DNA from 3 places in the Paenibacillus sp. DCT19 genome. Region 2 is predicted to be linked to each of the others. Evidence: riboswitches for the same ligand, from Rfam matches in the RefSeq annotation. Region 2 holds a riboswitch; each other region holds the start of a gene.
What was found. A riboswitch is a leader RNA that binds a small molecule or an ion and turns the genes downstream of it on or off. The one in region 2 is predicted to bind cobalamin.
Positions count from the first base shown of each region.

Region 1: it holds a riboswitch for cobalamin, as region 2 does, so the genes downstream of both, DMB88_RS27815 (hypothetical protein) here and nikB (nickel ABC transporter permease) in region 2, are expected to answer to the same signal.
Region 3: it holds a riboswitch for cobalamin, as region 2 does, so the genes downstream of both, DMB88_RS07310 (ABC transporter substrate-binding protein) here and nikB (nickel ABC transporter permease) in region 2, are expected to answer to the same signal.

Region 1 is NZ_CP029639.1:6,137,577-6,147,780, reverse strand. Features, by position in the region: gene DMB88_RS27830 (GerAB/ArcD/ProY family transporter) at 1-202, shown strand, start outside; gene DMB88_RS27825 (GerAB/ArcD/ProY family transporter) at 160-801, shown strand; gene DMB88_RS27820 (uroporphyrinogen-III synthase) at 934-1,758, shown strand; cobalamin riboswitch at 2,002-2,192, shown strand; gene DMB88_RS27815 (hypothetical protein) at 2,179-2,430, shown strand; gene cobJ (precorrin-3B C(17)-methyltransferase) at 2,529-4,460, shown strand; gene DMB88_RS27805 (sirohydrochlorin chelatase) at 4,626-5,885, shown strand; gene cobK (precorrin-6A reductase) at 5,882-6,652, shown strand; gene DMB88_RS27795 (precorrin-8X methylmutase) at 6,773-7,420, shown strand; gene DMB88_RS27790 (cobalt-precorrin-5B (C(1))-methyltransferase) at 8,451-9,602, shown strand; gene cbiE (precorrin-6y C5,15-methyltransferase (decarboxylating) subunit CbiE) at 9,565-10,204, shown strand, end outside.
Region 2 is NZ_CP029639.1:240,984-251,187, forward strand. Features, by position in the region: gene DMB88_RS01120 (hypothetical protein) at 1-260, opposite strand, end outside; gene ytxJ (bacillithiol system redox-active protein YtxJ) at 493-1,032, shown strand; partial or broken gene DMB88_RS01130 (alpha-glucosidase/alpha-galactosidase) at 1,166-2,466, opposite strand; gene DMB88_RS01135 (AraC family transcriptional regulator) at 2,660-3,502, shown strand; cobalamin riboswitch at 3,577-3,768, shown strand; gene nikB (nickel ABC transporter permease) at 3,944-4,882, shown strand; gene nikC (nickel transporter permease) at 4,883-5,716, shown strand; gene DMB88_RS01150 (ABC transporter substrate-binding protein) at 5,730-7,331, shown strand; gene DMB88_RS01155 (ABC transporter ATP-binding protein) at 7,331-8,122, shown strand; gene DMB88_RS01160 (ABC transporter ATP-binding protein) at 8,125-8,955, shown strand; gene DMB88_RS01165 (DUF5704 domain-containing protein) at 9,237-10,204, opposite strand, start outside.
Region 3 is NZ_CP029639.1:1,652,881-1,663,084, reverse strand. Features, by position in the region: gene cobT (nicotinate-nucleotide--dimethylbenzimidazole phosphoribosyltransferase) at 1-25, opposite strand, end outside; gene DMB88_RS07320 (ABC transporter ATP-binding protein) at 69-968, opposite strand; gene DMB88_RS07315 (FecCD family ABC transporter permease) at 965-2,011, opposite strand; gene DMB88_RS07310 (ABC transporter substrate-binding protein) at 2,008-3,006, opposite strand; cobalamin riboswitch at 3,280-3,430, opposite strand; gene DMB88_RS07305 (histidine phosphatase family protein) at 3,590-4,234, opposite strand; partial or broken gene cbiB (adenosylcobinamide-phosphate synthase CbiB) at 4,228-5,204, opposite strand; gene DMB88_RS07295 (adenosylcobinamide amidohydrolase) at 5,242-6,057, opposite strand; gene cobD (threonine-phosphate decarboxylase CobD) at 6,038-7,210, opposite strand; gene DMB88_RS07285 (lipoate--protein ligase) at 7,469-8,470, shown strand; gene DMB88_RS07280 (Cof-type HAD-IIB family hydrolase) at 8,751-9,554, shown strand; gene DMB88_RS07275 (DUF3139 domain-containing protein) at 9,723-10,058, shown strand; gene DMB88_RS07270 (carbon-nitrogen hydrolase family protein) at 10,024-10,204, opposite strand, start outside.

The DNA of each region.
Region 1 (10,204 bases), 770 kb from region 2:
GCTGGGTTCGCTGATCGGAATGTCGGAGCTGTATATCACGTTATTTCTGGTGAACTCCATCATCGTTCCCTTCATGCTTATTCAGCAGATTGACCTGGATAATCTGATGCCTTATTTTGATATCGATATGGCCGGGTTGGCAAGGGAAGTTGGTATATCATGTCCTTTTTTGGAGAGATGGTTGCATTGCCGTTTGTTGTGAAAGGTAGTGACTTTCGCTTCAAATCGGTGTTCTGGGGAGTGATGATTGCAGCGCTCCTAATGATGCTGATCTTGGTTGAAACGATCACATCGATCGGGGTTCCTATTGCATCAAGGCTGGTATACCCTTCGTATGAATTAGCAAGGCAGTTGCAAGTGAGTGATTTCCTTGATCGTTTCGATCTAGCACTAGCCGCAGCAACGCTACCAACCATGATTACGAAAATTGCGTTTGATCTCTATTTTATCTGCTGGGGGATGAAACGAATGATTCCGAAAGTGTCCGGTAAAGTGTTGACTGGGCCGATTGCTTTGCTCGGTTTTGTGTGCGCGTTCTGGTTTTTCCGTAATGCAGTCCAACTCTTTCGATTTACAAGAGAATGGACGTGGGTTGCCATTTTGTTTGAGGTGTTGTTGCCGATTCTAATATTTCTGTTTCTGCACCCTCGCAAGCAAGATCGACAACATTCCGCGGCTAAGCAGAGTGGCAGCAGTGGAGGATATAAGCAAACGTCGGATTCAAAAGAATCCACTTCGAAAGATCAGAAAAAAAGTGATGAGGGTACAGATGGTCAAGCGGGAGAGCTTCAGCCTTCCTGATCCAATTCATAAAAAAACGTTATAGCTGAGTATGCACCAAATAGCATGAACGAGGTTTCCCTCTACAGAACTACCCTGTATACTGTAGTCAGACTGAAGAACGTTCGGCTGAACGAACTGGGGGAACTTGGAATGGCTCAACATTTGGCAGGCATACGTGTAGCACTTACAGGACCACGCAAATCCAAAGAAATGTCTATATTAGTAGAGAAAATGGGCGGAGTCCCACTCGTGCGACCTGCACAGGGAACGGTGTTTTTGGATGATCGGAATATTCGCGATGGTCTGGTATCCTGGATCTCTGATCCACCGGATTGGGCTGTACTGACTACGGGTATGGGATTGGATGCGCTATTTGATATGGCGGAGGATATGGAGATTGCGGGACAATTGTTGGACTCGCTATCGGAATCTTCTATTGCCGCACGTGGATACAAGACGGTGAATGCACTTCGCAAACGTAAGCTGAATCCGTTAGTTCGGGATGATGATGGCAGTACAGATGGATTAATTCGGGAATTGGAGCCACATGATCTTGCTGGAAAAAAGGTTATATTGCAGCTACATGGTGAGACAGCACCAAAGCTGGTAAACTGGCTGCAAGAACAGGGTGCAGAGGTTCGACAAGTGCTGCCTTACCGCCATGTCCCTCCAGAGGATCATGAACTAGAACTGCTATTGAATGAGATTGTGAACCATGAAGTTAATGCGGTAGCTTTTACAAGTGGACCCCAGGTTCGCTTTTTGACGGCATACGCTACATCCCAAGGAAAGCTGGAAGAGATGCTGAAAGCCTTTCGTGAAGGGGTCATTCCTGCTTCTGTAGGTAAAGTTACGGCGAATGCGATGCGGGAAGAAGGCATTGAGGCACTTGTTGTGCCCGAAGAAGAGAAGATGGGTGCCCTAATTGTGGAGCTAGGACGTTATTATGCTGCCGCAAACGTGGACAAAGCTTAGGCGACACTCGATAAAAATAGGTGCACTAAACGGTCTATTGGCATAAAGATCGTACCATGCATAAGAAATGTACATGTTATCCTGATCCATTTTTGGGTCAGGATTTTTGCTGTTTTCAAGTGGATACACCCTGAATAACTCCGAATAAAACAGAAGAAAGGTAGCTGGTACATTCATATCTTAAACATGGACATTTTTTCCGAAGCGATGTTATGATAAAAACAAATTATTCACATTATGCTCATATATGAAAACAAGCAAGGTGCTCTTGCGTCAGGCAAGAGATAACAGGGAATCGGGTGCAAATCCCGAGCGGTCCCGCCACTGTAATGGTGAAGCTCTTTTTTGGTTGATGTCACTCGTCATTCGGGGAAGGCAGAAGAAGAAGCTAATGATCCAGAGCCAGGAGACCTACCTTGCATGTGTCACCAAACCCTTCGCGGAAAGGAGTGGTGTACGAATAATCAGGAAACAGGCGGACAGACGGTTCGCCTGATAGGCCTTTTATTTGGCGTATTCAACAACTGGACGGTGCTCTTCGCATTATGTCTTGTGGTTGTTTTCTTGAGTGTACGTACATACGTATCCCATCCGATTGTAGGATGGGATTTTTTGATTTTGAGAGATTATTATGAGAATCGTTGTTGGTCGAATGCATTTATCCATTTTTGAACAAAACGCTGCTTGATTAAGCCTATTTATATAGAAGACGCTGAAAACGGAATTGTAGAATGTGCAGGTTTATTTAGGGTGATGGAGGAGGAAAAGCGATGCAAGGTCAAGGTAAGTTGCTGGTCATCGGATTTGGCCCAGGCGCGATGGAACATATTACGAATCGTGCACTGGAGGCGCTTCAGGAGAGCGAGGTTATCATCGGCTACAACACGTATGTCGATCTCATTCGGCCGTTGTTGAACGGACAAGCGATCGTGCGGACGGGGATGACAGAGGAAGTAAGCCGGGCTCAAGAAGCGGTTAGGCAGGCCGAAATGGGCAAAATTGTTGCGGTAATCTCCAGTGGTGACGCCGGTGTATATGGTATGGCAGGTCTAGTCTATGAGGTATTGATGGAGCAGGGATGGAAACCTGAGAGCGGTGTTGCCGTTGAAGTGATTCCAGGCGTATCGGCTATTAATTCCTGTGCTTCTCTGCTTGGTGCACCGGTGATGCATGATGCGTGTACGATCAGCTTAAGTGATCATCTTACCCCATGGGAAACGATTATTCGCCGGGTCGAAGCAGCGGCGTCAGCGGACTTTGTCATTGCACTCTATAACCCGCGCAGTGGGCGCAGAACACGCCAAATTGTCGAGACGCAGGAAATGCTGCTTCGTTACCGTGATCCCCAAACTCCGGTTGGATTGGTGAAAAGCGCCTATCGGGATCGTCAGGACGTTGTTATGACTACCCTGGAGGACATGCTTAACCATGATATCGGGATGCTGACCACCGTGATCATCGGTAACTCTTCGACCATGATGTACGAAGGGCTCATGGTCACTCCTCGTGGGTATCAGCGCAAATATACGCTGAATACCACGGAACAGTCGCTCAGACCTCATGAGCGACTTCGCACCGAAGCCGAGCCATGGTCGCTCGGCGCAAGAGAAGCCCGCGCTGCCACCTCCGGTGAGGCAGCGGGCGCGGACGCGGCTCGCGAAGCGCAAGCCGCGAAGCTCCAGGCGGAGCCAGCCATGCCCGGCGTGAGCGCCGGAACAGGCCCAGCTCCGCAGAGCCAGCCGCCTGCCGGTGCAGGAGCCTCTGCTGCGCAGGCATCGCACCCGGCTGGCGGCGGCACCGCCGTGCTCGCTGGCGAGCGGCCAACGTCAGCGCCGGCAGAAGCCGCGCAGCGCGCAGCGGTTGCTTCGCCGCAAGCGGGTGCCGCTGAGCTGGCGGCGGAAGCGCTAACGCGGCTCGCGGTAGGCGGTGCCCTGGCGGGCGAGTCCGCTCGCCGCTGGCTGGACGCGGCGCCTGCTGCGCCTGGCGTGGCTGGCCATGCACCGCAGGCCGCAGGCGCAACGGCGGTGCGCACTGCGCCCGCACCAGGGCAGAAGCCGCCGTTGTTCGAAGTTGGCGTATCGCCTGGCGTCGGCAATAAGAAGTTCACTGCCGCGCAGATGGCATTGCTCGCACAGTGCGCGAGTGAGGATGGGGAGCTGGAGTATACACCAGAGCACCAGATTATATTGCGTGTGCCAACCTTTGAGCCGGATCAGCTCGTAGATGAGCTGCGCGCAGCCAATTTTATCGTAGTCCCGATCGGGGATGTCATTAAAGTGAAGGCTTGTGACTTCTGCGATATGGAGAAAGATGATGCTGTGCCGATGGCTAATCATTTGCAGGCCGTTATTGGCGGGTTGAATGCTCCGAAGAAAACAAGCGTTGCCCTCAATGGCTGCGGAATGGCTTGTTATGGTGCGGTGCTTGAAGATATCGGAATTGTGTATCGCAAAGGCGGGTATGACCTGTTCCTTGGCGGTAAGAAGTTTGGACGTAATGCTCACCCTGCACAACCTGTGGCTGAAGGCATTAAGGGGGATGAGATTGGTGGCATCGTGGAACGGATTGTCGCGGAGTATCGGGAAAAAGGACATCCGAATGAGCGTTTTCATAAATTTTTCAAACGTGTTGGCGTGATTCAAGGCTTCCGTCATGTGGATGCACCCGTTACGGTGGAAGTTAATCCAATCTGTGGTGACTAGTCTTCTGCGCAAACAGACAAGAACTCACAAGGCTATATGTGTGTGTTATGAAAAAGGTCTATTTTTCAGAAACATGCGATTGGCGATGTGCGATGAATGGAATACAAATACGAATTGATGAGATGCCTAGATCTGAAGATCAGGCTGGGGAGGAATTAACCGGAGATGAATGCGATATTACTGGTGGGGCATGGTAGCCGTGATCCTGAGGGAAACCGGGAGTTAATGGAGTTTGCAAACTCGGTGGCAGAGAGAGCACCTGAGAATACGATTGTGGAAACTTGTTTTTTGGAGTTGGCTAAACCAGGTATTGCTCAAGGCGTAACGGCATGTGTAGAAAAGGGTGCGACTCGCGTTGTGCTTGTACCGATTATTTTGTTTGCAGCGGGTCATGCCAAAATCGATATTCCAAATGCCATTGACCGCGCCAAAGCGCGTTATCAGCAAGTGGAATTCATCTATGGACGTCCGATCGGTGTGCACGAGAAGGTCATTCAGATTATGCAAACCCGTTTGAAGGAAGCACAGCCTGTATCTGCAAATTCCGGCGGGGGAACGGCTGTAGCGACTGCACCGGTTGCAACCGATGAAGAGACTGCAATCCTGGTGCTTGGACGCGGCAGTAGTGACCCTGATGCGAATAGTGACTTTTTCAAAATGACTCGTATGTTGTGGGAGAAGTTGCCCTACAAGTGGGCAGAGAGCAGCTTCATCGGTGTAACGCAGCCTTCCTTCCCGGATGGACTGCAACGTTGCCTTCTGCTTGGAGCCAAAAAAATTATCGTGATGCCGTATTTCCTGTTCACAGGTGTGCTTATTAAACGTATTGATGAGATGACTGCAGAATTCGCAGCAGCACATCCAGATGTTCAGGTGGAGATCGGAGGATATTTCGGTTTACATCCACAATTGGTGGAAGTGGTACTGGAGCGAGCCAACGAAGGCTTAAATGGACGTGTAGCTGCCAACTGTGACAATTGCCAGTTCAGACTGGAAGCGGCGAAACATCACCATCATCACCACGATCATGATCACGACCACGACCACGATCATCACCATGACCATGATCACCATCATCACGATCACGGGCATGACCATCATCACCATGATCATGTGCATACACATCATCACGAAGAGACCCATGATCACGCACACGATCATGGACATGCTCACGATCACACTCATGAGCACCATGAGCATCTGCATCTGCATGCGGTAGATGAACACGAGAAGAATATTGATAACGCTGGTCAGAAGTTGGCGCCCGATTTCCATCACGATCACGATGGCGAGTTACATCATACTCATCACGAACAAGAAATTATTACGGGTCACCACGTTGATGCGCCTTCGCCTGCCGGAGCAGATGAGACGACAACTAACGCACAGATTGCTGTAGCGGAGGAGCAGGTGAAGGGCTCATGATCTTCATGTTATGTGGAACAAGCGATGCGCGGGAGCTCGCATTACAAATTCAGCAGCAAGGTACAGAGGTACTGACATCTGTGGTGACAGAGAGCGCGGCGAATAGTCTGTCTGAGGCAGGTTTGCCGGTACGTACAGGTCGTTTGACGATTCCAGCGATGGTAGAACTGGTGCAAAACCAAGGAAGTCGAGCCATTGTAGACGCGAGCCATCCATTTGCTGAAGAGGCACATGCCAATGCAATGGAGGCGGCCAAACAAGCAGGCATTCCATACATTCGTTACGAGCGTACAGGACTTGCCTACGACGATCATCCGTTGTTACATGTGGTTTCTTCGTATGATGAAGCGGCGTTAAAAGCGAAGGAGCTTAAAGGCTCTGTCATGCTAACGACGGGTAGCAAGACGCTACAAATTTTCACGAAGCATCTGCTTGGAGATCCGGATATTCGTCTCGTTGCTCGCATGCTTCCGCGTCTCGATAATATGGAGAAATGCAATGAGCTAGGGATGGAACAGCGCAATATTATTGCGATGCAGGGGCCATTTTCACGTGAGATGAATGAAGCGTTGTACAAGCACTATGCCACAACCGTTATGGTCACCAAGGAAAGCGGCAAAACCGGAGCCGTTGATGAGAAAATCCAATCTGCGTTAGAACTGGGCATTCATGTGGTGCTGATCTCACGCCCTGAGGCGGAGTTTGGAACGGTATTTGATGAATTTGATGGTGTACTAAGTGAGCTGAGCCGTGTACTGGTGCCATAATCCGCACATACAGAGCTTGTTCAAAAAGTCCGCTTTTGATTACGCACATATAGTCCAAATTTTCAAAATTTAATTTTAAATGAATGAATTTCATAATCCCTTTATAGGAGTGAGTACATGATGGATTTCAAAACAGATTTCAAACCGCTGACAGTACAGCCGCAGGAAATTGAAGGAAAAAGCTTCGAGATGATCACCGAGGAGCTGGGCGAGCATCCGTTCACGGACGAGCAGTACCCAGTCGTGCAACGTGTCATTCACGCATCTGCTGACTTTGAACTGGGCCGGAGCATGGTATTTCACCCTGATGCAATCCAAGCCGGGATTGCAGCACTGCGTGCTGGTCAATCCGTCATTGCCGATGTACAGATGATTCAAGCGGGAGTGAGCAAAGACCGTATTCGCAGCTTCGGCGGAGACGTGCATGTACATATCTCTGATCCAGACGTGATGGAGGAAGCGAAACGGTTAAATACAACGCGTGCCATTATCTCTACGCGTAAAGCCACTCAAGCCTACGAAGGTGGAATCTATGCGATTGGTAATGCACCAACTGCACTGCTGGAACTGATCCGTCTGGTTAAAGAAGGCGAAGCGAAGCCAGGCTTGATCATTGGTATGCCTGTAGGATTCGTGTCCGCTGCTGAGTCGAAGGACGAGCTGCGCAAGCTGGATATTCCGTTTATCACGAATATTGGCCGCAAAGGCGGCAGTACCATCGTCGTCGCTGCCCTCAACGCAATCTCAATCATGGCAATGAAATCCTAATAGTTCTTGTTTAATTACTCGTGGCGACTCACTGTTTCGTCAAATACAAAGTTTGAAATAACGAGTTATCGCCATGGTTAAAGTGTTAGCCAGGTTTGTAAATTAGTAACTCCATTCACCGCGAACTTCTAGCAGCGGTGAATGAATAGTTACCCAGGCGCCTTCCAGCCAAGGTTGAGCCTTTAATCCATGGCTGTAATGTCTCTACGTGCCATGGTTAAAATGGCAGTAAGGTCTATGGATTAGTAACTCCATTCACCGCGAACTTCTAGTAGCGGTGAATGAATAGTTACTCAGGCGCCTTCCAGCCCAGGTTGAGCCTTCAATCCATGACTGTAATGTCTCTACGTGCCATGGTTAAAATGGCAGCAAGGTCTAGGGATTAGTAACTCCATTCATCGCGAACTTCTAGTAGCGGTGAATGAATAGTTACTCAGGCGCCTTCCAGCCCAGGTTGAGCCTTTAATCCATGGCTGTAATGTCTCTACGTGCCATGTTTAAAATGGCAGCAAGGTCTAGGGATTAGTAACTCCATTCACCGCGAACTTCTAGTAGCGGTGAATGAATAGTTACCCAGACGCCTTCCAGCCCAGGTTGAGCCTTTAATCCATGGCTGTAATGTCTCTACGTGCCATGTTTAAAATGGCAGTAAGGTCTATGGATTAGTAACTCCATTCACCGCGAACTTCTAGCAGCGGTGAATGAATAGTTACCCCAAACGCCCTCCAGCCCAGGTTTAGTCATTTAAATCAGGGCTGGAGGAATGTACTGTACTAACGAAGTGTGCCAGAGACGCAGGAGGTAGCGGAGGGAACGGAATCGATTCTGTAGAAGCGGAGCGGTCGCATTTGTCCCCGGATTTCTCCCTTAGTATAAGGGGGAATCAAAGAAATCTGGGGACAACGGCGATCGAAAGAACGATCCGTTCTCGGAGCGGCCACCCCGGAGTCTCCCCCTTCTGCGGCAAACGTAGTTACCTCAAGTACATCCGACAATTTAAATGATAAGAAAGGACGGGAGGTCAGAGACCATGGAGAAGAAACGCATGAAAAGCGGTGAAGCACCCGATCCCGACAAACCGATGCGATCTGGCTTCACCACAGGGGCGTGTGCCACAGCCGTTGCCAAAGGGGCAACGCAGTTACTACTAACCGGAACGGTGCCTGAACAAGCTGTCGTGTCCCTTCCTGCGGGCTTTGACCACTCGTTCGAACTGATCGAGCAAGGGTTAGAGGATGGGGTGGCAACCTGTGCCACGATTAAGGATGCCGGAGATGATCCGGACGCAACACATCTCGCGAAGATTATTGCCCACGTATCCTGGCGAGATGAGCCTGGGATGGAGCTGGACGGCGGGATCGGCGTTGGGCGTGTGACGAAGCCAGGATTGCCTGTTCCAGTGGGCGAAGCAGCGATTAATCCCGTTCCGCGCCGCATGATCACCGAAGCGGTAACGCAGGTTCTGGCCGAACACGGCACAGCGCGAGGGGTGCGTGTGGTCATCAGCGTGCCAGACGGGGAAGAAATCGCGAAGAAAACGCTGAATTCCCGGCTTGGCATTCTCGGTGGTATCTCGATTCTGGGTACACGGGGCGTGGTTGTACCTTTCTCCACATCGGCGTACAAAGCCAGCGTGGTACAGGCCATCTCGGTAGCCCAGGCTTCCGGTTGCGATCATATCGTCCTCACCACTGGGGGCAGCAGTGAGAAATACGCGATGAAGATGATGCCCGAATTGCCAGAGGAAGCCTTTATTCAGATGGGCGATTTTGTCGGGTTCGCGATCAAGCATGGCAAGCGGTTAGGGATGAAACGTATCAGTCTGGTCGGCATGCCCGGTAAGTTTGCCAAGGTGGCACAAGGTGTCATGATGGTGCATTCCAAGAGTGCGCCGGTGGATTTTGGATTTCTTGCGTCCGTCGCTCGGGAGACGGGAGCCGGAGACGAGCTGGCGCAAGCGATCGAGGAAGCCAACACGGCGACTCAGGTAGCGGATATGATGACCGAAGCAGGGTATTTGCCCTATTTTGAGCGGTTATGTACATATGCCTGTCGGCACTGTCTGGAGCATGCGGGCGGTGGCATGACGGTGGAAGTGGTATTGGTAACGATGAAAGGAATGGAACTTGGGAGGGCGGAAATCAGTGAACTTGACGACAACAACTGGAGCAAAGGATCATAAAATCCACATTATTGGCATAGGCGAAGACGGCGCAGCGGGGCTGACAGCCGAATGTTTGAACATTATCCAAGCAGCTAACGTACTTGTTGGCGGTGAACGTTTACTGCAATATTTCCCTGCATTTGAAGGCGAGAAGCTTGCGATTAAGAGTGGTTTAAGTGACCTCGTTGTGAAAATAAAAGCGCTTCAAGCCACACACCATATCGTTGTGCTGGCTTCAGGAGACCCGCTGTTCTACGGCATTGCCGGGTATCTGGCGCGTAAGCTTGGCTCGGATCAATTGCAGATCCGACCTCATCTGAGCTCACTGCAGCTCGCATTTGCCCAGCTCGGCGAGAGCTGGCAGGACGCCGTGCTCGAAAGTGTGCACGGGCGTCCGCTCAAGGGGCTCGCACAGCGCATCGATGGCAAAGCCAAAGTTGCGCTGCTCACCGATGAGCAGAACAGCCCGGCGGCCATTGCAGCTTATCTGCAACAATTCGGCATGACCGAATATGACGCCTACGTGGCTGAGAATCTGGGCGCGGAAGATGAGCGTGCCCGTCATTATACATTGGACGAGCTGGCGGCAGCCGAATGCAGTCCGCTGAACGTCGTGATTT
Region 2 (10,204 bases):
CTGGACGCCTGCATTTCCTTCAAATACGAAGGGTGGATGCAGTGCTTCTGATCGTTATCCAGTTGAATAACCGCAGCCATATGATCGACATAACCCAGGATGGTACAGGGCAGATTGAGCCCGTTTCCTTTATAATAAAACGTTTTGAGCTTGGTAGCTTTCCCCGATAGCAATCCCCACTCCTGACATTTTTCAATGAGTTCCTCTTCGTTTTCGAGCGCTGTATACTGTTGTGGTTCAATTATAAAAGCATATGTCATAACGCATTTCCGCCTTTCTCTGGTTCTCTATGTTCATCGTTTCCAAATTACAATCAGTGTATCACAAAAGTACACCGCGACATAAACTTATCCGAGCGTTTGCAACGAGTGTCTATGGTATAATTTCTCTGAGATAGACAACGTTAAACGTGTGTATACAATTAGCAAGCCGTGTACCCAGGTATACCTTGTGTGCCGTACATATACCCAACTTCTGCGGGAGGTAACTTCGATGAATCTAAAAGTAAATCATCAACTTCTATGGCCTTTAGTAGGCATCGCCATTGGGACGAGTATCGGTATTGCTACGAACCAGACAGCTTTAGGTGTTGCATTCGGGATCACCCTTGGCATATTAATCGGATCTGTTGTTAGCAAAAGAATCCGTTCTGATTCGGATGAAATGCTCCGTGAACATGTGAGTGAATTGATTAAACCGAGGGACTGGCATGAAGCACTCCAGCACTCGGAAGATCATCCTGTACTTATTTTTAAACATAGCACGACCTGCCCGACTAGCGCCCGCGCCTACCGAGAATTTATGGCCTTTGTAGGCTCCAACGCATCCGAGTCTGGACAGCGCATGGACTACCATATTGTCAAAGTGATCGAAAGTCGTGCGCTTTCTCGCCACATTGCAGAAGAGACAGCGGTTATCCATCAATCACCACAGGTGCTGTTACTTGAACAGGGGCGTGTCATCCAACATACGTCACACGGTAAAATCACGAAAAAGAGATTAACTCAGTGGGCCCAAGATCCGTTTAGTTAATAAAGAATGATTAGCCCAGCAAGGTAGCGAACCATCAGCTGTGATTTGGAGGTGTGACTTCCAAACAAGCTATCCCAATCTAAAATGAAACGCCGTTCCCTCTTCACGAGGAGAACGGCGTTTTTTTTATGAATTATGATGTGAATTTTGGCAACCAGTCACCGTGAGCTTCGATCAATTCATCACACATGGCAACAATGTCGTCGATGGACAATTCAGCAGCCGTATGTGGATCAAGCATTGCGGCATGATAGATGTGATCCTTTTTCCCTGTGATTGCAGCTTCAATCGTTAGCAGTTGAGTGTTGATGTTGGTACGATTCAGTGCTGCCAGCTGTGGTGGCAGATCGCCGATGTACGTTGGGCTGATGCCAGATCCGTCGACGAGACAAGGCACCTCTACACATGCTTCACGAGGCAGGTTCGTGATCAGCCCGTTATTCATGACATTACCGCCGATTTTGTACGGACGGTTCGTCTCCATAGCCTCCATAATATGCGAAGCGTACTCCCGGCTACGGGTGTGCTCGATGTTTTCACTGGCAAACAGCTTCTCGCGCATTTCCTTCCAGCCTTCAATCTGATTCACGCAGCGACGTGGATATTCATCCAGTGGAATGTTGAACCGTTCAATCAGTTCAGGATAGTTACGTTTGATAAAGTAAGGGTGGTACTCAGCGTTATGCTCGGAGGATTCCGTTACATAGTAGCCAAAACGTTGCATCAGCTCAAAACGAACCATGTCATCATGCTGTTCCTTCTGTTTTTCCTTCGCCAGACGTTTGATCTCTGGATAGAGATCCTGTCCATCACGTGTTACCTCAAGCAACCATGCCATATGGTTTATACCCGCAATCTTAGCAACCACACCAGTCTGATCAATCCCAAGCGCATCAAACAGATGAGGCACACATACCTGCACACTATGACACAGTCCTACCGTTTTGATGCCGCCATGCACGTTCATGACATTGGTGAGCACGGCCATCGGATTCGTGTAGTTCAAGAACCAAGCATCTGGGCACACTTCCTGCATATCCCGTGCAAAATCGAGCATTACTGGAATGGTACGCAGGTTACGGAAAATCCCCCAATGCCAAGCGTGTCAGCAATTGTCTGGCGCAGCCCATATTTCTTCGGAATTTCAAAATCGGTAATGGTACATGGATCATATCCGCCCACTTGAATTGCATTAATGACATATTTCGCTCCGCGAAGAGCTTCTTTGCGATCCGTATATACTTTCACGCTACAGCGACTTCCCAGAGAACGTGCCATGCTGGTTAACAAACGCTCCGAATCGCTCAGGCGCTCGGCATCAATATCATACAAAGCCAGCTCAAAATCTTGTAGTGCTTCGGTCATCATAACGTCACCTAGTACATTTTTGACAAAGACGGTGCTTCCCGCACCGAGGAATGTAATTTTGCTCATCTAAAGTTCAGCCTCCCTGAATTTGTTGTACCTTCACTATAGGCTCATTGGAGGCGGATAACTATGGTGCAACCTATCTTAAATATGGCATAATCCCATTTTTGGTGTCGCTTACATAGATAATATGACCCATTTACCTGTTATAATATTAACAACAATCATTGATGCGTATTGAGGGAAGGAAGTGCGTGAGATGAGTCGAATTGAAATGAATGTGGTTTCTTTAGACTGGACACAGATGGAGCTGGTGCTGCTATTTTTCGGATGGGAGGACTGTGAGCCATCTCATTATTGGGGTCCAGGTGTCCGCGACTCCTACATTATTCATTACATTCATGAAGGGCGAGGCATGGTGCAGATGGAGAACCGGGAATACCATCTCTCGCCAGGACAGGGATTTGTCATTGTCCCGGATACGATTATCCACTATGAGGCAGATGCAAGTGATCCGTGGACGTATTCTTGGTTTGGATTCAGAGGTGTGCATGCCAAAACATTTATGCAGCGAGCCTATCTAAGTCCGGAACACCCTGTGTTTGAAGCTCAAGACCCCATATGGTTTGATCAGTTGTATACTGACATAGTTCAGGCCTCGTCACGGCATGGCGGCGATATATTTAGCCAAAGCCTGTTATATCGGTTAATTGCGGAGCTGATTGCTTCTTCTCCCAAGACGGAAGAAAAGACGGATCGTCCTGTGTCCACCAAGGAAGAATATATTCGTCAGGCTCTACAATATATGGAGAACCGGTACAGTCAGAAAACCTCGATCCTAGATATCGCGCAATCTGTTGGGCTGGATCGTACTTATCTCTCCGGGCTTTTCAAGGAGCGGTATGGCAAGTCACTTCAGGCTTTCTTCCTTGAATATCGGATCAACCGCGCGGCTGAGCTACTGCAAAATCCTGTATTATCTATTAGTGAGGTAGCCCATTCAGTGGGATATACCGATCCGCTGTTATTTTCTAAGATGTTCAAACGGGTAACAGGAGTATCTCCCAAAGCATCTAGATTACAGCCTAATCCAACCATATAGATGGATTATTTTAATTTCATGTAATAAAAGTTTTGAACATTATCAGTCTGCCAGCTATACTTGTACAGAAACCAATTGAATATGTGGAATTAGGTGCTTTATCGATTCGGATAAAAGCTTAATAGGGAAGTCCGGTGTAATACCGGCGCGGTCCCGCCACTGTAACAGAGGAGTCATACAGCGTATTGCCACTGGTGTAAGCCGGGAAGGTGCTGTCTGACGATGATTCTGGAGCCAGGAGACCTGCCTAATTTAACGACACGTTAGTAACCTACGGGAGATAGGAAGGTGTTTAGAGAAGCATGATTTTTTCTGAAAATCTGTCTATTTAAGGCGTCCTTAACCGGTAACACGGAGAAGGGCGTTTTTTTGGTAGCGGGAGATAGATTGTACCATTCCATTGCAGAGCGATGGAGCTTGGGGGAGAGGACGTCTGAACGCGTGAGCAGATACATCATTAAAAGATTAGTTCAATTGGTAGCCGTATTGTTCGGCATTACCTTTCTGACTTTCCTGTTAACCTACTTGTCTCCAGGAGACCCAGCAAGGCTGATGCTGATGTCCACAGGGGTCACGCCAACCGACGAGTTGGTCAGACAGGTGCGCAGCCAGCTTGGGCTCGACCAGCCCTTTTGGATGCGTTATGGTACGTGGCTGGGTCATGTGCTCCAAGGCGACTTCGGTACTTCCTATAAGTATGATCGCCCTGTAGTGGACATCTTGTTGTCTCGTCTACCAGCAACACTACGGCTAACAGGTAGCGCTATGCTTATCGTCATCGTGATCTCATTTCCACTGGGAATTCTCTCGGCAATCTATCGGAATAAATGGCTGGATTATGCGATTCGTTTATTCTCTTTTGCTGGGTTGTCGATGCCAAGCTTCTGGCTGGGAATGTTACTCATGCTCATATTTGGCGTTCAACTGAAGCTGCTGCCAGTGATGGGGAGTACGGGATGGAACAGCCTGATCCTGCCTACCTGTACGCTGGCGGTTCCGCTGATTGCACAGTATAGCAGGCAGATTCGAGCAGTTATGCTGGATGAAATGTCTCAGGACTATGTGAGCGGAGCGAGATCCAGAGGTGTGAAGGAGAGACAGGTCATTATGCATCATATTTTGCCAAACGCACTCCTGCCGATTGTTACCTTGATGGGGATGTCTACCGGGACATTATTAGGCGGTGCAGCGATTGTAGAGAGTCTGTTTGTGTGGCCAGGTGTAGGTCAGATGGCGGTGGATGCCATTTTCACACGGGATTACCCGTTGATTCAGGGTTACGTCATGTGGATGGCGACAATATATGTCACGCTCAATCTGCTTGTTGATCTATGGACGCATCTGCGGGATCCTCGGATTCGACTGGAAGTGGATGTGTAGATGAGTGAAATGATGCAGGTATTCAAACAAAATCGTTGGTTTACATTGATCCTAGCCTTAACCGGATGCTGGGTAATTCTAGCGATAATCGCACCGATCCTGGCACCCCATGATCCACTGACAACCAACTTTGCCCATGTGCTTCAACCACCTAGCGCGGAGTATCCCTTGGGTACAGACCAGCTTGGGCGTTGTATTCTGTCACGTCTTCTGTATGGGGCGCGCACATCGTTACTTCTCACCTTTATGATGACGGGTATTGTCTTTGCACTGGGTGTAACGATTGGTATTATATCGGGATTCGCTCGGGGTGTGACAGATACCGTATTAATGCGTTTAACAGATACGCTCATGGCTTTTCCAGGGTTAATCTTCGCTATTGCTGTAGTCGGCATGTTAGGGCCAGGATTATTCAACACGGTGGTAGCTCTGTCTGTGGTGTGGTGGGCGAAGTATGCACGTCTTGCCAGAGGTCTCGTCATTTCATTACAGCAAAAAGAGTATGTAGCCGCCGCCGCCTTCGGCGGTGCACGGTGGAGTCAGATCATCATCAGAACAATTCTACCCAACATGATCTCACCGCTGATCGTCATGGCGATGATGGATGTGGGCGGCATGATGTTATCGATCTCGGGTCTATCCTTCCTCGGACTTGGTGCACAGCCACCTGAACCGGAATGGGGAGCCATGCTGAATGAAGGCAGAAGGTATCTACAGACTGCACCATGGTTGTTAGTTTATCCGGGACTAGCGATATTTGGCACGGTTATGATCTTTAATTTATTGGGAGATAGCCTTCGAGATGTGCTTGATCCTAAGAAAGAAATCAAATAACGGGGGAACGAAAATGAACTTTATTCGCAGGAAGTCATTTATGCTTATGGCGTTATCGATTGTGATGTTATTTGTGCTTGCAGCATGTGGAAGTGCATCCCAAACAACCGACGGAACGGACAAGTCCGGACAATCAGCGCAATCTGAACAATCGGATCAGAGCCAACCGGGGAAGCCAACCCACTTGAACGTTGCGTTATTTTGGCTTGGTAGCAATCTTGATCCTGCAGAGGAATGGAATGGTTGGACACTTACGCGTGCAGCAATTGGGGAGACGCTGGTTCAGTTTGATGAAAATATGAAGCTGGTTCCCAAAATTGCAGATACGTGGGATCGGATTGATGAGAAGACATGGCATTTCCATATTCGTGACGGCGTAACGTTCCACAATGGCAATAAGGTGACAGCAGAGGCTGTGAAGACATCAATTGAACGCTCGCTGGAATTAAATGAACGGGGACAGTCCACGTTACCGATTGCTTCCATGACAGCGGAAGGACAAGACCTTACAATCAAGACGACGGAGCCTTACGCATCGCTGCTTGGAAATATTGCCGAACCACTGTTTGTTATCGTGGATACTACTGCGGATACATCCAAGTTTAGCAGTGAGCCTATCGCTACAGGGCCATTTATGGTGACATCCTATACCCCGGACCAAGAGATTCAGGTGAAAAAGTATGATGGATACTGGGGTGGTGCGGCTGATCTAGATACGATGACGTTAAAGTATATCAAGGACGATAGCACGCGTGCACTTGCCTTACAATCCAGTGAGATTGATGTGGCTAGTAACGTCGGTCGCAGTAATCTCGCGTTATTTCAAGATAAGAACCAATACACGATTGATGAGATCCCGAGTTTACGGACACAGTTTGTCTGGTTCAATCTGAAGAATCCTACACTGAGTGATCCTGAAGTGCGCCGCGCCATTTCCTATGGTATTGATCGGGACATGTATGCGAACACACTTGTGGGAGGTCAGGGAGCCAAAGGGCCGTTTACGTCAGCTCTCCCATTTGGCTATGACCAAATCAGCGGATATAGCTACGAACCGGAGAAGGCTAAACAATTGCTCGATGAAGCGGGCTACAAAGATACAGACGGTGATGGTATTCGGGAAAAGGATGGAGAGAGAATATCACTCCAGTTGATCCTCAACACGGCTTACGAATCGGATTCCATTGTAGCTGCTGCGATGCAGTCCCAATTGAAAGAGATTGGGATTCAGTTGGAGATGACCTCTTATGAAGACCTGACGGATCATCAGAAGAGTGGCAATTTCGATCTCGCCTTAACCAGTATTAATACGGGGATTACAGGAGATCCGCAATATATTCTCGATTTCTACTTCAAGACCGGAGCTGAGTGGAACGTAGGTGGGTATAGCAACAAGAAGCTGGATGGTGTGATTAATCAATTGCATTCGGAATTCGATGTGGAGAAAAGGTATGCTTTAGCGGCAGAGGCGCAACAGATGATTCTGGATGATGCGGCATATCTGTTCGTGACCTATACTCCTATCAATATTGTTAGCAAAAGCACGGTTCAGGGGGCAACGATGTATCCAATCGACTTCTACTTACTTGATCGTAATATCAAGGTTAACCAATAATGAAGCCGCTATTAGATATACGGAATCTTTCGGTGACGTATCAGAGCGGATCAGCCGCGCTGCGAGATCTTTCGTTTACGATGAAGCCCGGTGAGATCGTGGGCATTGTAGGGGAGAGCGGCAGTGGGAAGTCTACATTACTTCGTGCGATACTTGGTATGTTACCCGATGGAGGGCAATGTACGAGTGGAGAGGTTTTTTTTCAGGGAAGGTCGATATTAAGTTATTCTCCGGCAGAGTGGAGCCAGATTCGGGGCAAACGGATAGCGATTGTATTTCAGGCGAGCGGTTCGTATCTCAATCCGATTCGCAAAGTGGGAAGCCAATATATTGAGGCTATTCGTACCCATTTCAACATATCCAAGAAGACAGCCTACGACATGGCGCTGGACATGTTATCTGGGATGGGACTGCACGATCCACAGCAGATCATGAATGCATATCCCAACCAGCTCAGTGGTGGAATGAAGCAACGAACAGCTATTGCGATGGCGGTAACAATGGAGCCAGAACTACTTCTGACCGATGAACCCACCAGCGCATTGGATGTAACGACCCAGCTGGAAGTGCTGAAGCGACTGCATGAGCTGAGAGATCGAAAAGGAACAGGCATTATTATGGTAACGCATAATATAGCGGTTGCCGCCCATATGGCAGATCAGATCGGTGTAATGCAGCAGGGTGCACTGGTTGAGTATGGAATGGCGGCTAATCTGATTACGAATCCACGGGAAGAGTATACTCGGCAGCTTCTACAAGCCGTACCCGAGCTTGATCTGGGAGGGCAGTGAATATGAGATGTGGCGTAACCCCGATACTGGAGCTGAAGGATCTGTGTAAGACGTATGAGTCGAAGGGGCAAAAGGTAGTGCATGCTCTACACTCGATCAACTTAGATCTCTATCCAGGCGAGTGTCTAGGGATTGTTGGTGAGAGCGGTAGTGGCAAAAGCACCCTTGCCAAATGTGTCACACATCTGGAACGAGTAAGTTCAGGACAGATCAGGTATCATCAGCAGGATATTACCCGATTGAAGGGCGAAGCTCTGAGGCTACAGCGCAAGCAGATCCAGATGGTTTTTCAAGAGCCTTCAGCGATTTTTAACCCACGATTGAAGATTGGAGCCTTTATTAGCGAGCCACTGGTGAACTATGGCCTGTCTAAACGCCGACAGGCTGGCGAAGAAGCGATTCAACTGTTAGAACGCGTAGGGTTGCCAGCATCCGTTGCCAATAAATATCCCCATGAGCTGAGTGGTGGTGAGCAGCAGAGAGTTGTCATCGCCCGTGCCATGGGAGTTCAACCGGATATCATGATCTTTGACGAAGCAACTTCGGCGCTGGATGCTTCCATTCAGCAGCAAATTCTGCAGCTGCTCAGACAGCTTCGTTTGCAGACGAGTATTTCTACGATCTTTATCTCTCATGATCTAGCCGTGGTACAGCAGGTAAGTGACCGGATTGCGGTGATGCATCAAGGTGATGTGGTTGAAGTCGTGGAAAGTTCACAGTTGAATAATTCGGCTAATCATCCCTATACCCGTAGTCTAATGGCCTCAGTGCTGTCGGTAAGAGAGATCAAGGAGCAAATGCAGGTGGACACTCTTCAAGGCATTACGGGATAGAGGGGGATTGCGCTGTTGAGAGTTACGTAAAGTGAGCAAGGGTTGAGCCGATTAGATGAACTTGCGTTTGAACTGATATTGGCGAACTTACATCAGGTTAAAAGAGATAGAAGGCACATGAACAAAAAGAATACAAGAATACATTAACAGAAACACAACAAAAGGGTTACCTTAAAGTCATGTGATGACGTCAGGGTAACCCTTTTGTTATTAACGTAGTTTTTTTTGAATAATACCTGTCGGTTTTTAAACTCAGCTCCTCTTGCTGGTGGTTACCGCATTTAGTGAGGCACTTGGGCTTGGAAGTCATTCCGGCTGGATTGATCAGCGTGGTAAAAGACCACATCTCCATCCTTCACAGGTAACGATCTCCCGCGATCATCCAGTTGGTTCGTATTGAAACCTTCAAGTCGCAACTGATTCATGAGTGGTGCATGGATGTATTGCAGATGCGGTGCATCTGTATTGCCATCGCGTAACGTTTCCAGATTGAAATTAACGACGATATATCCATTTTTCAAAAATACGTCCGCCTTCTCATCAAGTACATTTTGCCTGGCTAGTGGCGTGAGATCCGTTCCCTTTGGCACAGCATACACATCGGCTGGCAAGCTATACTCACCGTACCACCGCTGAATGGCGGCATTGGCTCGGTCTACATTCACACTCGTGGGAATGTTGGTCTTAGGCCCGATAAGTGTACGGATGGAAGCGGGTAGAATCATCCAATCGTAGCGACCTACCCATGTTTTCTGGTGTGAGATCTGGTCGACCAGTTGAACCATGTACTCTGCCAGCGTCGTTTGGTTGCGTTCCTGTGCCGTTAGTTCATAGGTGTAGCGGTAACGTGCTGTATCTCCAAGTTCTGTACCGGGTACATTGCGAAGTCGTGAGTTCAGCACGACGAAGCGTTTCTCCAAATCCTGCGGCGATCCGATCCGGATAAGACGTTCCTGTCCACGGTGGTAGTAGAGATCCACGGCCTGCCGTGTAGTGCCATCCTTACTCACAAAATCAAAAGTAGGGGTGATACGAACGCCATCGGTTGTGCCGAACATATTACCTTTGGTTTTCAGGTCGAATTTGACATGATAACCTGTTTTCACCGCGATATTCCGAAATCCCTGTACAGGATGACTCCCCGGACGAATAGGCAGGACAAATGGTGCTAAATTACCTCGCGGATCACCATCGATCCCGTTGGTACCTGTCCAGTAGCTGACGCCACTAGCTGCTGAACTTCCCATTT
Region 3 (10,204 bases), 1.4 Mb from region 2:
GCTCCAACACCTGTTCATTACGCATACAACTAGCACTTCCTTCATCAATATGTGGGTATATACCCCGATCAATTCTTCGGCTTTTCATGCTCCCGGCGCAGCAGCAACTGGGGAATGCCATGATCTGGATGCTTCACCATCGCAGGGTTCACTTGGAAGATCTCTCGAATATGTTCCTCGGTCATCAGTGCATGAGGGGTTCCAGAGCCAGCAGTTTCGCCTTCTTTCAAAGCCAGAATATGATCACAAAACTGCGCAGCTAGGTTCAGATCATGCAACACTGCCACAATCGTAATTCGATTTCTTTGACGCCATGTCGATAATAACTCCATAAATTGCAACTGATAACGGATATCCAGAAACGTTGTGGGCTCGTCTAACAAAAGAATGCTCGGTTCCTGTGCCATCACTTTAGCAAGGGCTACCCGCTGACGTTGTCCTCCACTGAGCGCATCCAGAGGACGATCCGCAAGCTCGGACAGACCTAATTCCTCTAGCACACGATCAACGATCTTCTCGCCATCACCCGAATCACGACCAAGCCAGTTCTGATAGGGATAACGCCCCATCTCCACAACATCCCTTACGGGATATGAGATTGCAGGCAGTCCATCCTGTTGCAGAACAGCAATCATACGAGACAGATCCTTGCGGCTATACGAAGTGATATTCCTGCCATTCAGTTGAATACTGCCCTCACTAACCGACTCCGTGCCAGCCAATAGTTGCAGTAAGGTTGATTTGCCGCTTCCGTTAGGACCTACAACACCCCACCAATCGCCTTCTGCGATCTGCCAACTCACACCATTTAACGCCTGATGCTGACCATACCGTTTACCTACTCCATCGACTTCAATCAAAGGTTTCCTTATACCACGCTGAGTATCGAAACTCGGATCTGCCCGTTCACCCGTATGGATAGGTTCATTCCGATTGGCATGCACCGTATAGTTCGTGTCTTTACTCATGGCATCATCCCTTTACGAAGCTTCTTGTTTCTGTGCAAAAGGTAGGCGAAGAACGGTGCACCCACAAATGCGGTGACAACGCCAAGTGGAATTTCAGTCGGTGCCAATACTGTACGAGCGATCGTATCTGCCCACACCATGAAGATGGCTCCGCCAATTGCGGATAATGGTACCAGCAGACGATAGTCCGGCCCTACGATCAGCCTAAGAATATGTGGAATGACAAGGCCTACAAAACCGATGACACCTGACACCGATACGGCTCCTGCTGTGAGCAACGTGCCCACCGCTAACACCGATAGCTTCAATCTATCCACCTGAACTCCAATGTGAGCCGCTTGCCGCTCTCCCAGAGCAAGCACATTCAACGAACGTGCACGACTCCAGAGGAAGATCAGACCAAGCAGAAAATATGGGAAAAGGATGGCCGTATACGACCACCCACGCAGTGCCAGACTTCCCATCGTCCAGTATATAATTTCATTAATCGTCTGTTTCGACATGGTCGATAGGAAGGAGACAACTGCCCCTAGGAAACTTTGCATGACCACGCCCGCCAGAATCAGGCTATGTGTTGGTATTTTTCGACCCTCACGAGCCAGTGCCAGCACGAACCATAGCGTCAACACGCCGGTTAGGAACGCAACCAAAGGCAAGGTCCAGATTCCGATTAATGCATATTGTAATCCGAAGAAAATCAGAAATGCTGCACCCACCGATGCACCAGATGATACGCCTAACGTAAACGGATCTGCAAGAGGGTTACGAAGCACCCCTTGGAAGCCAGCACCCGCTATTGCTAGAGAGGCGCCCACGAGCACGGCAAGCAGTACCCGCGGGAATCGCACCTTCCATATAATCTGTTCTGCTGCTGTGCTCCAATCGGGAGTAATCCAATCCCCAATCCACGGAATGTGATGCAGCAGAATACCTGCAATGTCACGGACAGGCAAGGATACTGAACCAATGCCCGTGCAGATCAGCACCGTCAACACAAGCAGTCCTATCCCAGCCGTCCCGTACACCGCTAGCTTTTTACTCATTGGAACAGATCAGGGTAGATCGCTTTAGCTACGGCTTTCAGACCTTCGGTTACCCGTGGTCCTGGACGGCTAAGTAGGTTGGCATCTAGACCGATAACCGCATCGTCTTTTACCGCAGTAATCTGATCCCAGCCGCTACGAGCTTTGATAATTTGATCCAGTGTTTTGGAATTCTCATCAATGACATCATTGGCATACAGAATTACATCCGGGTTCGCAGCAATGATATTTTCTTCATTAATTTCGTTCCAGCCTTGCAAATCAGAAGCAACGTTGTTTCCTCCAGCAAGTGTGATCAGCTCATCCATGAACTCACCTTTACCCACCGTCCAGCCTGGGGAAAATTCAACATATACGTTCTTCTTCTCTTCCGGTTTAACTGCCTTCACCGCTTCAGTAACATCTGTTACATCTTGCTTCATCTTCGCGATGATCTCTTGGGCCTTTTCCTGTGTATCCGTAATTTGACCAAATGTTTCAATGTTTTTCGCCACATCATCTACTGATTTTGGATCAGTCTTGAAAATAACAATCCCCAGGTCACGGAATTTCTTCACCGCTTCTTCATTCATGGAAATACCTGTGAATACGATGTCTGCATCCGCTGCAATGATGGACTCTTCATTCGGTTTAGATACACCGCCCATTTTGGGCTTCGTTGTAGCTGCTTCAGGGTAATCATCAAAATCAGATACACCTACAATTTGCTCGTCCAATCCAAGAGCGAACAACGACTCTGTCTCCGCTGGAGATACAGATACAATTTTGGCTGGTGCCTTTTCAAACGTGAACGTTTCACCCGTTGCATCTGTAACGGTAAGTGGATATTGTGTCTTGAGATCCGTTGTTGTCTGTTCTTGACTCTGCTCCTGTGCAGGTTGCTGTGATGCTCCTGACCCCTCATTCGTTGTTGCATTGCCACATCCAGCCAAAGCCAGTGCTAGTGCCGCTGCACTAAGCAGGGACGCTACGCTTTTCCAGTTCTTAATATTCATTGTGTTCATTCTCCCCTTCTCTATCTGTTCTATTGATCCTGTGTCGTGCTCAAACTCTAACTGCCCATGTCTTGGTGTTCCTGTGTAAGGTTGAACTTCAACATTTACACATTATCGGAGAGTGAAGAACCCAATAGGAACAATAAAAATCCCCAATCCTTACAGCAGGATCAGGGATAACGTCTCGCATATGGCGTGCTCTACGCATGATGAATCACCTGCGCTGTTCATAACAGAACACTGCCCGAAACGCTGTCCTTTCCTCGAAGGAACACCGGTCTATACGTCCAGGGCAGGTAACCTGACTTACAGGATTATTCCTGATTCACAGTGGCGGGACCGTGCCGGATTTACACCAGCTTCCCTATTTCATCCGTTTGCGCACATGGCCTAAACACACATAACCATGACAACTCATTACAAACGAAACCCTTGGTCGCTTATGATATAACCATTCATGTGAGCATCTTAGCCGCATACGTATGGCTGAACGCCTAATCCTTGATTAGACCCAACAGCCTCCTACGCATGGTCACACGTCTGTTGTGATTATAGGTTAAATTGTACAACCTTACAAGCTGATTCAAGGAAAAGCCACCCGGCTTCCTACCCAACCGCTTGGCCCGTAATCCAGTCTGACCTTTATGGCTTGCCCTGGAATAACCTGCGTATCCCAGAAGGTCAGATCAGGGATTAGGCGAGATATCACATATCGGATCACACCGCCATGTGTAACGATACCAACCTGAGGTACATCAACCGTTACTGGTTCAGACAAGACATCGTGCAACAAGCAAGTATCCAGAAAAGAATCAATTCTTGCTGTAAACGCCTGCCATGACTCCCCTTTAGGTGGTGTCACGTTCTGTGGATCATCAATCCAGTCTCGATATTGTTGAATATGTTGGAGCTGATCATACGTCTTCCCTTCCCACTCCCCAAAATCAATCTCTCTGAGTCGCGCATCCAAATGTACTTGTTCTCGCTGCAAGGGAGTGACGCTTGTGAGGGTCTGCTGACAGCGCAGTAAGTCACTGGAGTAGAGCTTGCTCCAACAAAGGCTCTGAAGCTGCTCACTGAGCGGAGCAAGCTCTTGCTTCGCTTCAGGCAGGAGACCGATATCCGTATGCCCAAGATATCTTTTTTCCTGATTCCACAACGTTGTACCATGACGGATAAAAATAAGATCACGCGAAAGTGGGGCATTTTCTAGATTCGTAATCACCATAATAGTGTACCTCCAGCCAACCAGACGACAAGTGTAATGAGTACACATAGTACTACAAAGGAACCTGCCGACCAGAACATGAGACGGGTCGTTCGCACGATATCCTCTGCTCCCATTGAGCGAGTCGGTTCTCCCATATATGCACGAAAAGACGAGACACCATGATACACGTTATGCCCACCCAGTCTGATCCCCAGCGCACCTGCAACGGCAGACTCGGGAAAGCCGCTATTCGGGCTCGGATGCAATCTGGCATCTCGGGATACCATCTGTGCTGCTCTTCTTGCATCTAGCTTCATGATCCATGCTCCGCTAATCAATAATAGAGCCGTGATTCGAGCTGGAATCCAGTTAGCCCAATCATCCAAACGGGCGGATGCCCAGCCGAGATGTAGATATTTATCGTTTTTGTAACCGACCATGGAATCCAGTGTATTGACGGCTCGATATGCCATTGCAAGCGGCGCGCCGCCAATAAGGGCGTAGAACAAAGGAGATACGATTGCATCCACAATATTCTCAGCTACCGTCTCCACCGTTCCCCTTACGATCTCAGGTTCATCTAGATGCGCTGTATCACGTCCTACAATCATACCAAGAGCACGCCTCGCAGCGGGAAAATCTCCCTGAATGAGATGACGATATACGTCCATCCCTGCGTCCTTTAATCCTTTGGAAGCAATCGTTGTCGCAATCAATATGACCTCAGCGATCACCGCAACCACTGGATGAATAAGTGCAAGGAGATAGATCAGTCCCCAAGTCACGGCAAAAGAACCCCTGCAATCAGGATCGGAAACCAGATTCCCGCTTTTTTGAGCCCTTGATTGGAAGTCACACGAGATCGTATGGTTCGCTCCAGTGCAGAAATGGCTTTCCCCATACCGATGACTGGATGAGGTATCCATCTCGGATCTCCGATACAACGATCTAATATGTATGCTGCGATGATAATCCAAGCCCCTGTCATCCCGATCCAGAATGACGAAGAAAACCATTGATTCAATTCAAGTATCATTTTTTGTTGTTCCTCCCGCCACATTGCACCAGCGCCCGGCCTGCAGACTTTCCGTAATCGTATCATAGACAAGTCTGCCAATGACCGACCCTAGAACGGTGGCCGTTCCTGCATAAGTCAAAAGCGGTTTCTGCTGATCCTGACTCACCGCGAGCACGATCGCATCTGTGGTGGTTCCAGTAGCCGTTAGACCATTCTCGGAATCGCTCACACCAGCATCAGCCAGAGCAGCAGCTTTCGCTTCTACTGCAGTCTGAATCGCATTCACCATGGCTCCATTCGTCAAACGACCGTTATACCACAACATCATATTAATGGTACCGGGTGTGTACGCTCCATCCAGTTTCTGGACAGCATCCGTTCGGTTCCCCATCGCATCAAATACCACTCTTGCTGAACCGGCGCGTGCAGCATTCGATACCCCTGCCGTCGTACAGCATAGAAGCCCAAAGTCGGGGCTCGCGTACTCTTGAATCGACGTATGTTCCAGACGCACGGCTGTCAGCAGACCGGTACACACATCCTCTCGTTCCTTCCACTCACGGAGTAGTCGCTGTATATCGCGCGGAGGATCATCACAGCGATAATGCTTATCTACATAAATATTAAATATACGATCCAGTTCAACCATGCCCCCGCCGTAAACTGCACTGGAGATCGCAGTAGCTACAGAGGGAATGCATGCTTTTACATGGCGTTCTTGTGCGCTAATTGTCAATCCCGGCCATACAGAAGAAGCATATTCACCAGGATAACGATAGGTTTGTCTCCCCTTCAACTCTTCTTCAAGAAACGGTAAGGTCATCGTTCGAGCCACCTTCCTTTACGTGAGGAGTGTCCTGAAATTGACTCTGAGAGATATGTTGAGGATTACTCTGAGCAATCACACTTTGCATCACGCTCAGTAAACGCCCATTGGCATCCGCATCCTTCACCGCAAACCGAACATGTCGTTCGCCAAGCCCAGGATACATGGCACAGCTCCGAATGAGAATCCCCCGCTCTCCTAGTGCAGTCTGCATAGAGGCTGCTGACCATGGTTCCGGCAAACGAGCCAATATAAAGTTAGCTTCTCCGCGCGTCACCTGACAACCACATGCCTCCAGCCCCTCAGTCAATAGGTTCCGTTCACGAGAAACATAAGCCAGCGTTTCCTGTTCAAAGCTCTCCCCATCACGGAGGCAGGCTTCCCCCGCAATCAGCGCCAGCCCGTTAACACTCCAAGTGACTTGCTTCGCAGTCATGGCTTGTATTAGTTCAGGTCGTGCCATCGCATAACCTAGACGCAGTCCCGGAATCGCGTAAAACTTCGTCATCGAACGGATGATCATAACCTGCGGGTAATCACTTAATCGAGGTGCAAGGGACTGCCGCCGAGCTTCTGGAATAAAGTCCATGAACGCTTCATCAATCACTAGGATCGTGCCCGTTCTTTCTGCTGAGCGAGCCAAATGATGAAGCACCTCTACAGGATATTGAACTCCGTTAGGATTGTTGGGCTGCCCTAGAAATAACAGATCCACTTGATCCATTAGCCTCTCGATATCCATTACCTCTGCTCGCCAGTCCAACTCTTCACGTCCATACACATGAAGAACCTCAGCTCCAAATTGCCTAGATAGTGCACTATACTCCGAAAAGCCAGGCTCCACCGTACCTACAGTTCGTGGTGCAAGAGCCAGTAGGATCAATGCCATACTCTCCGCTGCGCCGTTTCCAACAGAGATTTGATCAGGCTGTACGTCAAGATACTCGCTAAGTCGTGCTTTAAAGGCTCTGTGTCCTGGATCAGGGTAACGCAAGATGGTTTGTAAGCCATGTTCCAATGCATGTAAAACGTTCTGAGGTGGCCCCATCGGGTTGATGTTTGCACTAAAATCGAGAAAATCAGCCGGATTGCCCCCGAAACGGGTGGCCGCCGTCTCCACATCACCACCATGTCCGAATACTTCGATCATACCGGTCATTCTGTCCGTCATCCTTTCTGCATGTCCATTTTATTATGGAGTCGATCACAGGTTGGGGTCAATCTTGTTTTGTCTATGCTTGGCTGAAATCGTAGACTTGTCTAATTTCTTTGTGTCATTAGGGCAATTCGTTTACAATAGAGAAGGAATTTCAGTTTCATGAACGTCAGTTCGATGAATCTAATTTCTACGAATCAAACACTACATAAGGGATTATTATCCCTCACATACATTAATGGAGGAATGACCATGTTGTTTGTTGATAACCAGGGCATCACAGATCCTTCCGTAAACCTCGCCATCGAGGAATACATTCTGAAGCATCTGCCGATGGATGACAGCTACCTGCTGTTCTACATCAACCGCCCATCCATTATTATTGGTAAGCACCAGAACACCATTGAAGAGATTAATATTGAATATGTTCAGGATAATGGAGTTCAGGTCGTACGCCGTTTATCCGGAGGTGGTGCAGTCTACCACGATCTGGGCAACCTCAATTTCAGCTTCATTACGAGGGATGACGGTCAGTCCTTCCACAATTTCCGCAAATTCACTCAACCTGTCGTTGAAGCCTTGCAAGAGCTTGGAGTCAATGCCGAATTGACTGGGCGGAACGATCTTCAAGTGGGAGAAAAGAAAATTTCGGGTAATGCCCAGTTCTCCACACGTGGTCGCATGTTCAGCCATGGTACATTGATGTTTGATCTTAACCTGGATCATGTACAAGCATCACTGAACGTGAATCCTGAGAAATTCAAATCCAAAAGCACCAAATCCGTGCGCAGCCGCGTTGCTAACATTCGTGAACTGATGGACAGCAATATGACCATTGAACAATTCCGAGATGAGTTGCTCCGGCACATCTTCCGTATGGAGCCACAAGATGTGCCTCAATACGAACTCACTGAGAAAGATTGGGACAAGATCAAGGAAATCTCTGCGGAGCGTTACAGCAACTGGGATTGGAACTACGGGTTGTCTCCAGAGAGCAATGTGAAGCACACACGTAAATTCCCTGTCGGTATCATTGATCTACGAATGAACATTAAGGATGGACGGATTGAAGATCTGAAAATCTTCGGTGACTTCTTCGGTGTGGGTGATGTAGCCGATATCGAGGATATGCTGCGTGGCAAACGTTACGAAGAGTCCGAGGTGCGCACAGCACTGCAAGATTTGGATGTGAAGCATTACTTCGGCAACCTGGAGCTGGAGGACTTTATTGGCCTTATTTTCCTGGAAGAATAGACTTTCGTTCTTGCTACACGATACACATAAGTTCAACTAAACTTTTTTATGCGATAACGGAGAGGACAGAAATAACGTGAAGAAGCTAAGCGCTCGCCTGAAAGCTTTCTGCAAGAAAGCTGCATCGGAAGCATACGCTATCCCCGGATTTCCCTTTTAAGAAAGGAATTCAAAAAAAATCTGGGGATAACAGCGATCGGAAGGTTGTTCTGTCATCGGAGTGGCCAGTATAAACATTCTTTAGTTGAACATACACAGATAAATAAAGGAGAGAAACGACATGACTTACAAACTAATCGCAATCGACATTGATGACACACTCATTAACGACAACAAAGAAGTAACACCTGCAACCCAAGCTGCTCTGGAGCAAGCCGTTGCACACGGTGCTGTAGTTACACTGGCAACTGGTCGTGCTTACGCTTCTGCACAGGCACTTGCTCGCCAAACGAAACTGAACGTGCCGATCATTACGTACCAAGGAGCTTTGGTGAAAAACTTGCTAGACGAGAACGTTCTGTATGAGCGCTATGTTCCACAGGAAGCTTCCCGCAAATTGTATGACTACTGCTTGGAGCACAACCTTCACCTGCAAACGTATATTGACGACAAATTGTATGCCCGTGAAGAGAATGACAAATTGCGTGATTACGCGAAATTGAACGGCACACAATACTATATTGAATCTGATTTCATCAAAGTGATTGAGCAACAAACACCAAAACTGCTTATTATCGACGAGCCAGATTATCTGGATAAGGTAGCGGTTGACCTGCGCGAGCTGCTTGGACCTGAAGTGCATATTACGAAATCGAAGCCTTACTTCCTTGAAATTATGCACCGTGAAGGAACAAAAGGACATGCCCTCACTTTCCTTGCTGATCATTTCGGCGTTGAGTTGTCTGAATGCATCGCCATCGGTGATTCCTGGAATGACCATGAGATGCTTGAAGCTGCCGGTCTTGGTGTGGCGATGGGTAATGCCATTCCAGCATTGAAAGAGATCGCAGACTACATCACACTTAGCAATAACGAAGATGGTGTGAAGCAGGTTATCGAGAAATTTGTACTGAATGCGGAGTAATGGACACGCTACTGTCCAAGCGAAGCTATATTAAAGTTTGATTATGACATCACGAAAGAGCCCAGATTGCACTGAAGTGCAGCTCGGGCTCTTTCGTGTATAAGAAGCTTATTTTATATGTAGCATTAGTCCGTTCTCATATATGATGGATTCTAAGGAGATGAGTCGATGAATATTAGCAAACCGAAACTCGTTCTGTTCCTACTTATCACATTAGTAGCGCTTGTCTCTCTGTACCTTTGGAATTTCCAACGAACAATGGAACTTAAAGTTGAAGCGTATTTACTCTCGTCCAAAGAATATGGTCACGAAGATATTCAACAAATCGATACCCATTTCGGTAAAGCACCACTCGTCAGCACAGAAGTTATTTTCAAGGATGAGCCTCTTGCTCATTACTTCTACAAAGAGGAGAACGGACAAATTTATCAATATAGCAGCGCACCTGTAAAAGGCGTAGACCCGAATTTCACGTATCGGCATCTCGATCCAGTTCGCCCTTAATCGTTTGGAGCGAATACGGTTGTTGATCTAACTCAAGAGAATCTGCAAGCATCATCTCACCATCTCTGGCTTGTTTAAGAAGCGCAGGATCTAAATCAGCGATCAACAATTCAGCTTGGTCTGGCGAGCCATCAACGATAATATCC